3 regions of the Streptomyces viridosporus T7A genome follow, and region 2 is predicted to be linked to each of the others. Evidence: riboswitches for the same ligand, from Rfam matches in the RefSeq annotation. Region 2 holds a riboswitch; each other region holds the start of a gene.
What was found. Region 2 has a riboswitch for cyclic di-AMP ahead of CP969_RS16625 (LysM peptidoglycan-binding domain-containing protein). Riboswitches for the same ligand answer to the same signal wherever they lie in the genome.
Positions count from the first base shown of each region.

Region 1 (3,263 bases), 3.5 Mb from region 2:
CGCGCCTGGCACGCCTACCAGCGGGCGCACGTGATCCCGGACCCGGACCGGGACCGGCCCGTGCTGTTCAACTCCTGGGAGGCCACCGGGTTCGACATCTCCGAGGAGCAGCAGCGGGCGCTCGCGGCACGGGCCGCCGCGATGGGCGTCGAGCTGTTCGTGGTCGACGACGGCTGGTTCGGGGCCCGTACGGGCGACCGGGCCGGACTCGGCGACTGGACGCCCAACCCCGACCGCTTCCCCGGCGGTCTGAAACCGCTCGCCGACCATGTGCACGGGCTGGGCATGCGGTTCGGCATCTGGGTCGAGCCGGAGATGGTCAACCCGGACAGCGACCTGTACCGCGCCCACCCGGACTGGGTGCAGTTCCAGCCCGGGCGCACCCGTACGGAGTTCCGCAACCAGCTCGTCCTCAACCTCGCCCGCACCGACGTGCAGGAGTACCTCTGGGAACAGCTCGACGGGCTGCTCGCCGGCGCCCCGATCGACTACGTGAAGTGGGACTTCAACCGCTGCTTCACCGACGCGGGCTGGCCCGGCGACCCGTATCCGCAGCGGCTGTGGACCGAGCACGTGCACGCCCTGTACACCCTGCTGGACCGGTTGCGGGCGGCCCACCCGGGCGTGGCCTTCGAGTCCTGCTCGGGCGGCGGCGGGCGGATCGACCTCGGCATCCTCCGCCGCGTCGACCAGGTGTGGACCTCGGACAACACCGACCCGCTCGACCGGCTCGCGATCCAGCACGGCTTCAGCCAGATCCACCCGGCGCGGGTCATGGCCGCCTGGGTCACCGACAGCCCGAACACCATGCTGAACGGGCGGACCAGCTCCCTGCGCCTCCGGTTCGTCAGCGCCATGGCCGGGGTGCTCGGGATCGGCGGCGACCTCATGCGCTGGAGCGAGGAGGAACGGGCCGAGGCGCGGGCGTGGGTCGCGCTCTACAAGGAGATCCGGCCCGTCGTCCAGCGCGGCGACCTGTACCGGCTGCGCGCCCCGGAGGGCGGGCTGAGCGCGGTGCAGTACGTCCTCGGTGACGAGACCGTCGTCCTCGCCTGCCTCCAGGCGCAGCACTACGGGGAGCCCGTCCCCGCGCTCCGGCTGCGGGGTCTCGACGCGTCATCGGTGTACGCGTGCCGGGAAACCGGCGAGGAGCACCGGGGCGCCGTGCTGCTGCACCACGGTCTGCGCACCGGTCTGCGCGGCGATCTGGACGCCGCGGTGTTCCGGCTGCGCCGCCTGGAATCCGGCGATCAGGGCGATCTGCCCGATATATCCGTTTAGGGATAACGCGCCCTCATGTAAGGGAGGGTGGGGCCGGGGTGCGTGAGCATCGTCATACCCGTGACACGGTGTTGTCGCCATGCTCACGTAATACGGCGGAGCAGCAAGGGAATTCGGTGGGGGCCGGAATCCCGGTTGACGCTCGGTGACGTCTTTCCTGCCCGTGGATCACGGAAAAAGGGGTTCGGGACGAACCCCGCGCTTGTCCCGTTGCGCCGCAGTCGCTTACGTTCGCCACCGATCCGGACGGACGCCTAATCCTGCCGCCGCCCGGAGCCCGCACACACTGACCCGTGTACGGCAGGAGCGGGGGACCCACAGGCAAGACCGCCTGTCCCGGTCTCCGGAACAGGCTCGGGGTGAAGCCGCGTCACAGCGCGGCCGGACATCTCCAGTCCGAACCCGACAGCTCACCTCGTAGGCGCCGGAGAGGAATTCGTCATGCCCGCGAAGGGTAAGCACCGCCGCACCACGACCCAGCGTCTCGCCCGTTCCATCGCCGTCGCCGGAACCGGCGGCGCCGCGCTCGCCCTGCCGCTCCTCGGCGCCACCGGCGCGCACGCCGCCACGCCGCAGGCGGCCCCCGAGAAGGCCGTCCAGTCCCTTTCCGTCACCGGCCAGAAGGCCGCCGCGGAGAAGAGCGGCGAAACCCGCACGTACACCGTGAAGGCCGGCGACTACCTCGCCAGGATCGCCGAGAGCGAGGCCGTCGACGGCGGCTGGAAGCAGCTCTACGCGGACAACCGCGAGGCCGTCGGTGACGACCCCTCACTCATCCACCCCGGTCTGAAGCTCTCGATCGACGGCAAGGCCGCCGCCGCGCCGAAGAAGTCCTCCTCGCCGGACGCGTCCGCCTCCTCCGGTGCGTCGAAGTCCTCGTCGTCCGGGAAGTCCACCGCCCGCTCCTCGCAGTCCACCGAGTCCGCCCGGTCCGCCAAGACCGCCTCCGCGGACGCCGCGCCCGCCCAGCAGGCCGCGAGCGCCTCCGGTTACAGCTCCCCGGTCCCCGGCGGCGGCGTCGGCACCGGCTACAAGGTGTCGGGCAGCCTGTGGTCCAGCGGCTACCACACCGGCGTCGACTTCAGCATCCCCACCGGCACCTCCCTGAAGGCCGTCGGCGCGGGCACCGTGGTCTCCGCGGGCTGGGCCGGTGCGTACGGCAACCAGGTCGTCATCAAGCTCAACGACGGCTACTACGCCCAGTACGCCCACCTGTCCTCGCTGTCCGTCTCGGCCGGCCAGGCCGTGAGCGCCGGTCAGCAGGTCGGCCTCTCCGGCTCGACCGGCAACTCGACCGGCCCGCACCTGCACTTCGAGATCCGCACCTCGCCGAACTACGGCTCGGACGTGGACCCGGTCTCCTACCTCCGCTCGAAGGGCGTCGCCCTCTGACCCCCGCGAGACCGCCTGCCTGACACGCCGCCGAAGGCCGGACCCCGATCCCCGGGTCCGGTCTTCGGCGTATTCCCGGAGGCGCCGACTCTTCCGGAGTGGCTTATCTCACCGTCCGTCAACCCCTTCCTACGGTCGCGTAGGTCACATTCGAAGGTGAATCATGTGCTCCTGTGGCAGACGATTCGAAGAGTGACAACAAGACAGTGATCGGGTCGTACGTGGCGCTGGGGGACAGCTTCACCGAGGGGGTCGGCGACCCCGGACCCGACGGGTCGTTCGTCGGCTGGGCCGACCGGTTCGCCGTGCTCCTCGCCGACCGCCGGCCCGAAGGCGACTTCCGGTACACGAACCTCGCGGTGCGCGGCAAACTGCTGGACCAGATCATGGCGGACCAACTTCCCCGGGCCGTCGAACTCGCCCCCGACCTGGTCTCGTTCTGCGCGGGCGGCAACGACATCCTCCGCCCGGGCTCCGACCCGGACGAGGTGGCCGAGCGTTTCGAACGGGCGGTCGCCGCGCTCACGGCCGTGTCCGGCACGGTCATGGTGACGACCGGGTTCGACACCCGTGGCGTGCCCCTGCTCAAG
Region 1 is NZ_CP023700.1:7,081,460-7,084,722, forward strand. It holds gene CP969_RS32310 (alpha-galactosidase) at 1-1,281, shown strand, start outside; cyclic di-AMP (ydaO/yuaA leader) riboswitch at 1,556-1,718, shown strand; gene CP969_RS32315 (M23 family metallopeptidase) at 1,723-2,673, shown strand; gene CP969_RS32320 (SGNH/GDSL hydrolase family protein) at 2,880-3,263, shown strand, end outside.
Region 1: it holds a riboswitch for cyclic di-AMP, as region 2 does, so the genes downstream of both, CP969_RS32315 (M23 family metallopeptidase) here and CP969_RS16625 (LysM peptidoglycan-binding domain-containing protein) in region 2, are expected to answer to the same signal.

Region 2 (3,263 bases):
GTCCACGTTGGAGTCGGCGTGCGAGCCGCCGTTCAGGATGTTCATCATCGGCACCGGCAGCAGGTGCGCGTTCGGGCCGCCCAGGTAGCGGAAGAGCGGCAGGTCGGAGGCCTCGGAGGCGGCGTGGGCGACGGCGAGCGAGACGCCGAGGATGGCGTTGGCGCCGAGCGAGCCCTTGTTGTCGGTGGCGTCCAGGTCGAACATCGCCTGGTCGATCAGGCGCTGCTCGGTGGCGTCGTAACCGACCAGCTCCGGGCCGATCTGCTCGATGACGGCCAGGACGGCCTTCTCGACACCCTTGCCGAGGTAACGGTTGGCATCGCCGTCACGGAGTTCGATGGCCTCGAAGGCGCCGGTGGAGGCGCCGGACGGGACGGCGGCACGACCCGTGCTGCCGTCGTCGAGGCCGACCTCGACCTCGACCGTGGGGTTGCCTCGGGAGTCCAGGATTTCCCGGGCTACGACGACGTCGATGGACGGCACGAGCATCTCCTTCATGGATGTGACGCGAGTGGGCAGGGCCGCGGTGGCTCTGCGAGACCGAGCCTAACCGGCTCCGGGCGATCGGCATCCGATCGCCCGTCCCGTGGACGGAACCGAGCTTAGATTGTTTCCGAACGGAACAAAGCACGTTCGGGGAACGTGACGGAAACCGTGACCTCGCGGACCCGTGAAAAACCCCGCCCCGGTGCGTACGGGGGAACACGCACCGGGGCGGGGAGCCCGTGGGGACGGGGAGGGGCCGGTGGCCGCCGCCCTTACTTCAGGTGCAGCTGCTGGCCCGGGTAGATGAGGTCGGCGTCCTCGACGATGTCGTCGTTGAGGTCGAACAGCTTGGCCCAGCCGCCCTTGACGCCGTGCTCCTCGGCGATCGAGCTGAGGGTGTCGCCCTTGACGACCTTGTACTCGCCGTCGCCCTTCTGGACCTTCTCACCGGTCGGGGTGGTGACGGTCTTCTTCGCCTCCGGGCGCTCGGTGGAGCGGGAGGCCTTCCGCTCGGTCTCACGGGTCTCGGCGGAACCGGCGCCCTGGGACTGGTTCTGACCCTGGCTCCGGTTCTGGCTCTGCCCCTGGCCCTGGTTCTGGCTCTGCCCCTGGCTCTGCGAGCCCTGCGAGGAGCCGCCGCCCTGGGACTGGGTGGAGCCGCCGCCGTAGGGGGCGCTCGACAGGTTCTTGCCGCAGACCGGCCAGGCACCCTTGCCCTGGCCCGCGAGGACCTTCTCGGCGATCTCGATCTGCTGGGCCTTGGTGGCCCGGTCGGCGGTGGCGGCGTACTTCGTGCCGCCGTACCCGGCCCAGGTGGAGGCGGAGAACTGCAGACCGCCGTAGTAACCGTTGCCGGTGTTGATGGACCAGTTGCCGCCGGACTCGCACTGGGCGACGGCGTCCCACTCGGAGGCGGTGGCGGCGGAGGCGTTGCCGGCCGCCATCAGCGGGGCGGCGACGGCCGCGCCGGTGACACCGGCGACGGCGATGGCGCGAGTGGCCTTGGACGGACGACGGTGCTTGCCCTTGCCGGAAAACAGCATGGATGATCCCCTCACCGACGCCTACGAGGTGAGCTGTCGGGTTCGGGCCGGTTGAGTTGCCCGGCCGCGCCCCTCACGGGACACGGCTTCACCCCGAGCCGGATCCGGCGTCAACTTCCGGATCCGGCGCCTACCTTGGGTCCCCCGCTCCTGCCTGTGGCGCATGACGCGACGACTGTTCCCGTACCGCCGCCGGCAGGATTCGGCGTGACGGCGATCGGGGCCCGCGGTGGCGAGCGGTCACGACCGTAAGCACGTGATCGACCGGATGACAAAGACGATCAGGACTTCTGAGATCTATCTCTCATCATCTTTAAAACGGACATTCAGCATGAAACGTGACGTCAACTAGCGCCGCCCGCCCGCCCCTTCGGGCGTCACTCCCCGCCCTGCCCGACTCCGACCTCGAGCTCCTGACCGGGCACGATGAGGTTCGGGTCGGCACCGATGGCCTGCTCGTTCTTCGCGTAGAGAGCGCGCCATCCCCCCTCGAGCTCAAGGGAGTCGGCGATGGACCAGAGGCTGTCGCCGGAGCGCACGGTGTAGGGGCCGCCGGCGGCGCCGCGGGAGGCGTCGGCGCCGCGCGAGGCGTGCCGGCCGGACGCCTCGTCCGCGCGACCCTCGGCCTCCTCGGCGCTGGCGCCGCGGTGACGGCCGGTGCCGGTGTCCTCGGTGAACGCCGAAGACCCCTCGGACTGTCCGGACTTGTCCGACTCGTCACGCTTCGGGGCGGTCGATGCGGAGGGGGACGCAGCGGCGTCCGGACCGGCGGACTCGCCCGGCACGCCGCCCCCGCCCCTCGCGTCCGCCGACGGGTCGGACGACGGGTCGGACGACGGCGAGGAGGAGGGGGAGGAGGGAGAGGCGGACGGCTCACCGGAGTCCGACGATCCGGACGAGTCCGGCGCATCGGACGCCCTCGGCGTGGAGTTCCCCGCCCCGCCCGTGTCGACCGGGGCGGAGCTCTGCTCCAGACCCGCCGTCAGTCCGCAGGTGCGCCACGCGCCGACCCCCCGGTCGGCGAGGATTCTCTCGGCCACGGCTATCTGCTGGCCGCGGCTGGCCTGGTCGGCGCTCGGCGCGTAGTCGAGTCCGCCGTACTTCTCCCAGTCGTCCTGCGTCAACTGCAGTCCGCCGTAGTAACCGTTGCCGGCGTTCTGGCTCCAGGAGCCACCGCTCTCGCACTCTGCGACCCGGTCCCAGGTCGCGCCGTCGGCCGCGCTGGCGCTGCCGGCTCCGAGGAGCGGGATCGCGATGGCGGAGCCGGTCACTCCGGCCGCGACGAGGAGTGCCGGAGCCTGGCGGGGGCGACGGTGCCGACCGTTCCCGGAAAGCATGCGGAGACCTTTCACACGACAGCAGTTACCGGCGCGGCGGACGGAGTCGAGGCGCCACGCTTGATGGGTGAACGTATCCGCAGACGATCACTTGTCACAAGTTCATGCCGCACAGATCACGTGAAGATCACAGAGATGAGCGCGTGTCATGTTTGCGCTGTTCCGCCCGGGGCGTGCGGAACCGGCGCGGAAACGGCGCCCCGGGCCCCTCCGGTCAGCCCCGCGGTGGGGTGAACTCCACCGGCAGGGTGCGCAGTCCGCGCATGATGAGCCCGCCGCGCCAGCGCAGCTCGGCGGGATCCACCGCGAGCCGGAGGTCCGGCAGGCGGGTCAGCAGGGTGGCGAGCGCGGTCTGGCCCTCCAGACGGGCCAGCGGCGCGCCCAGGCAGTAGTGGAT
Region 2 is NZ_CP023700.1:3,607,776-3,611,038, forward strand. It holds gene eno (phosphopyruvate hydratase) at 1-483, opposite strand, end outside; gene CP969_RS16625 (LysM peptidoglycan-binding domain-containing protein) at 759-1,529, opposite strand; cyclic di-AMP (ydaO/yuaA leader) riboswitch at 1,533-1,701, opposite strand; gene CP969_RS16630 (LysM peptidoglycan-binding domain-containing protein) at 1,907-2,866, opposite strand; gene CP969_RS16635 (cytochrome P450 family protein) at 3,081-3,263, opposite strand, start outside.

Region 3 (3,263 bases), 490 kb from region 2:
GAGAGTGCGCCGATGCCCCACCCCTACGTCCTGCTGTCCGCCGCCGTCTCCCTGGACGGCTACCTGGACGACACCGGCCCCGAGCGGCTGCTGCTGTCCGGCCCGGCCGACTTCGACCGGGTCGACGAGGTGCGGGCGTCGGTGGACGCGATCCTGGTCGGCGCCGGCACGATCCGCGCCGACAACCCGCGCCTGCTGGTCAACTCGCCCGAGCGGCGGGCCGACCGGGTCGCCCGGGGCCGGCCGGAGTACCCGCTCAAGGTCACCGTCAGCGGCTCCGGCGACCTGGACCCGGCGGCGCGGTTCTGGCACACCGGCGGCGAGAAGGTCCTCTACACGACCGACCGGGGCGCCGAGCGGGCCCGTGCCCACGGCCTCGCGGCCGACGTCGTCCCGCTCGGTCCCGAGCTCGACTGGCGCCGGCTGCTGGAGCACCTGCACGCCGTGCGCGGGGTCCGGCGGCTCATGGTCGAGGGCGGCGGCCTGGTCCACACCCAGCTCCTCACCCAGGGCCTCGCCGACGAGCTCCAGCTGGTCCTCGCCCCGCTCTTCGTCGGCGACCCGGACGCCCCCCGCCTCTTCGGCCCCGGCTCCTACCAGGGCGGCCGGCTGCGGCTGCTGGAGACCCGGGCCGTCGGCGACGTCGTCCTGATGCGCTACGGGCCCACCGCGCCCGGCACCGGTGCGCTGCCCTCCGCCGCCGACCACCACTGGCTGGCCCTCGCCTGCGACCTCGCGGAGCGGTGCCCGCCGTCCGGGACGGCGTTCAGCGTGGGCGCGGTGGTGGTCGCGGCCGACGGTACGGAGCTGGCGCGGGGCCACTCCCGGGAGGGCGGGGACCCGGTGGTGCACGCGGAGGAGGCGGCGCTCGCCAAGACCGATCCCACGGACCCCCGGCTCGCGACCGCCACCGTGTACTCCAGCCTGGAGCCCTGCGCCCGGCGCGCGTCCCGGCCGGCGCCTTGCGCCCGGCTGATCCTGGACGCGGGGATACGGCGGGTGGTCACGGCCTGGCGCGAGCCGGACACCTTCGTGCCGGGCGCCGACGGCAGCGGGGTGCTGGTGGACGGGGGCGCCACCGTCGTCGTCCTGCCGGAGCACGAGGAGCGGGCCCAGGCGCCGAACGGCCACCTGATCGGCCGCTGAGGAGGGGCGGGGGAAAGGGGTGTGCTGCGTGTCCCGCGCATGGCGTACACTGGTGTCATACCGACGCGGGGTGGAGCAGCTCGGTAGCTCGCTGGGCTCATAACCCAGAGGTCGCAGGTTCAAATCCTGTCCCCGCTACTGAAGGCCGAGGGCCGGAATCCGAAAAGGGTTCCGGCCCTCGGTGTTTTCCCGTGCGCGGATCCCGTCACCGAAGGTGACCGGTCCGCCCCGCTGCGCATAACGACTGACGAACCGTCAGAAGATCATGGAGGCCTGAGAGGCGGTCAACTCGCCCGTTTTCGCCTGCTCCTGACGGTTAAGTCCCAGCGGGAACCGTGAATGATCAAGAGGAACGGCTTGGAATCCGGCCCTCGCGTCTATTAACGTTCGATAACGCAGCGCGGTCGTCCCAGCCGTCACAGAAGTCGGCTCCGTGCGCACGCGCCGAATCCCGCAAGGGAACCGGGGAACCACCACCATGGGGTGAATCGCGTGGATGCCGCCGTGGAAGCACGGCTCGTATACGCGCGTAGGAGACCTTCCTGCTCCGAACCCGTCAGCTAACCCGGTAGGCGGTGGAGGAAGGAAAGGAGTACGCCCACGTGGCGTCCAACCGGCCCGCTCCCGAGGCCCCCTTCATGCCGAGCCAACGCGACGGCGAAACCTTCGGCTACGGCCGCGTCCCCGACGACGAGGGCCCCTTCGAGGAGTGGAACCCCACCGCGGAGTCCATCCGCCCGGTCCGCGGCCGGCACCGCGTCAGCAAGCAGCGCGGCGGAGGACTCGCCCGCAGCTCCACCGTCCTGGGCGTCGGCGTCATCGCCGCGGTGGGCGCGGGCGGCATGGCCAGCGCTCAGACCGGCAAGCCGCCGGTCTCGATCTCCGTGCCCGACCTCCCCAACGTGGGTTCCCTCATCTCCGACGAGGAAGAGCCCGCCGGTTCCGCCACTCCGCTCAGCAGCATCGGCATGACCGCCGCCGACACCGAGCAGGGCACCGCCGGCGCCGGTGAGGCGCTGCGCGCCCGGATCATGGCGCAGGTCGAGCAGCAGCAGGACCAGGCCGAGAGCAAGGCCGCGGCCGAGGCCCTCGCCGCCGCCGAGAAGGAGGCCGCCGAGGCCGCCGCCAAGGCGGAGAAGGAGGCCAAGGCCGAGGCCGCCGCCGCGAAGAAGAAGGCGGAGGAGGAGGCCCGGGAGAAGGCCGAGGCCGAGCGCCTCGCCGCGCTCGCCAAGCAGTACGCGCTGCCGACCTCCTCGTACACCCTCAGCTCGACCTTCGGTCAGGCCGGCGCCTACTGGTCCTCCGGCTACCACACCGGCCTCGACTTCGCCGCTCCCTCGGGCACGCTGATCAAGGCGGTCCACACCGGCACGATCACCTTCGCCGGCTGGGACGGCTCCTACGGCTACAAGACCGTGCTGACCCTCGACGACGGCACCGAGATCTGGTACGCCCACCAGTCCTCGATCAACGTCAGCGTCGGCCAGCAGGTCACCACCGGCGACGTGATCGGCCGCGTCGGCTCCACCGGCAACTCCACCGGGGCCCACCTCCACCTGGAGGTCCACTCCGGCGGCTCCTCCTCGGGCATCGACCCGCTGGCGTGGCTGCGCAGCAAGGGCCTCAACCCCTAGGAACCGCAGCTCCCAGCTCCCCGCACCCCGGCAGTCCCGACGGCGACCCCCCGACGTCAGGGCTGCCGGTCGCGTGCGCGGCCTGCCCCCGCGCGCGGTGCCGACGGCCCGTGCGTCCCGCGGCCCGCCGCCCGGCGGCTCAGGACCGGTAGGGGTTCGGCGGGTACGCGGAGTACGGGTGCGCCTGCGGCGGCGGCCCGTACCTGTGGCTCCCCCGCATCCCCTGAGCCCCCTGGAACCCGTGGGGTACGTGGCCCCCGTAGGGCCCGTGGCCCCCGTACGCCGGCCACGGCGCGAAGGCGGCCGGGACCGGTGGCGCGGTGGCGCGGGCCGCGTGGTCCAGCGCCGGACGGGCCGCCTCCCGGCGGTGCCACAGCTCTCCCAGCAGTTCCCGCTCCCGTACGGTGAAGTCCGGCCCCGCCCGGCCGAGCCGCCCCCGGTGCCGCAGGAACGCCAGCGAGGTCGCGTACGCCTCGTACTGCG
Region 3 is NZ_CP023700.1:4,097,874-4,101,136, reverse strand. It holds gene CP969_RS18970 (dihydrofolate reductase family protein) at 13-1,146, shown strand; tRNA gene CP969_RS18965 (tRNA-Met) at 1,211-1,284, shown strand; cyclic di-AMP (ydaO/yuaA leader) riboswitch at 1,579-1,736, shown strand; gene CP969_RS18960 (M23 family metallopeptidase) at 1,749-2,780, shown strand; gene CP969_RS18955 (PrsW family intramembrane metalloprotease) at 2,920-3,263, opposite strand, start outside.
Region 3: it holds a riboswitch for cyclic di-AMP, as region 2 does, so the genes downstream of both, CP969_RS18960 (M23 family metallopeptidase) here and CP969_RS16625 (LysM peptidoglycan-binding domain-containing protein) in region 2, are expected to answer to the same signal.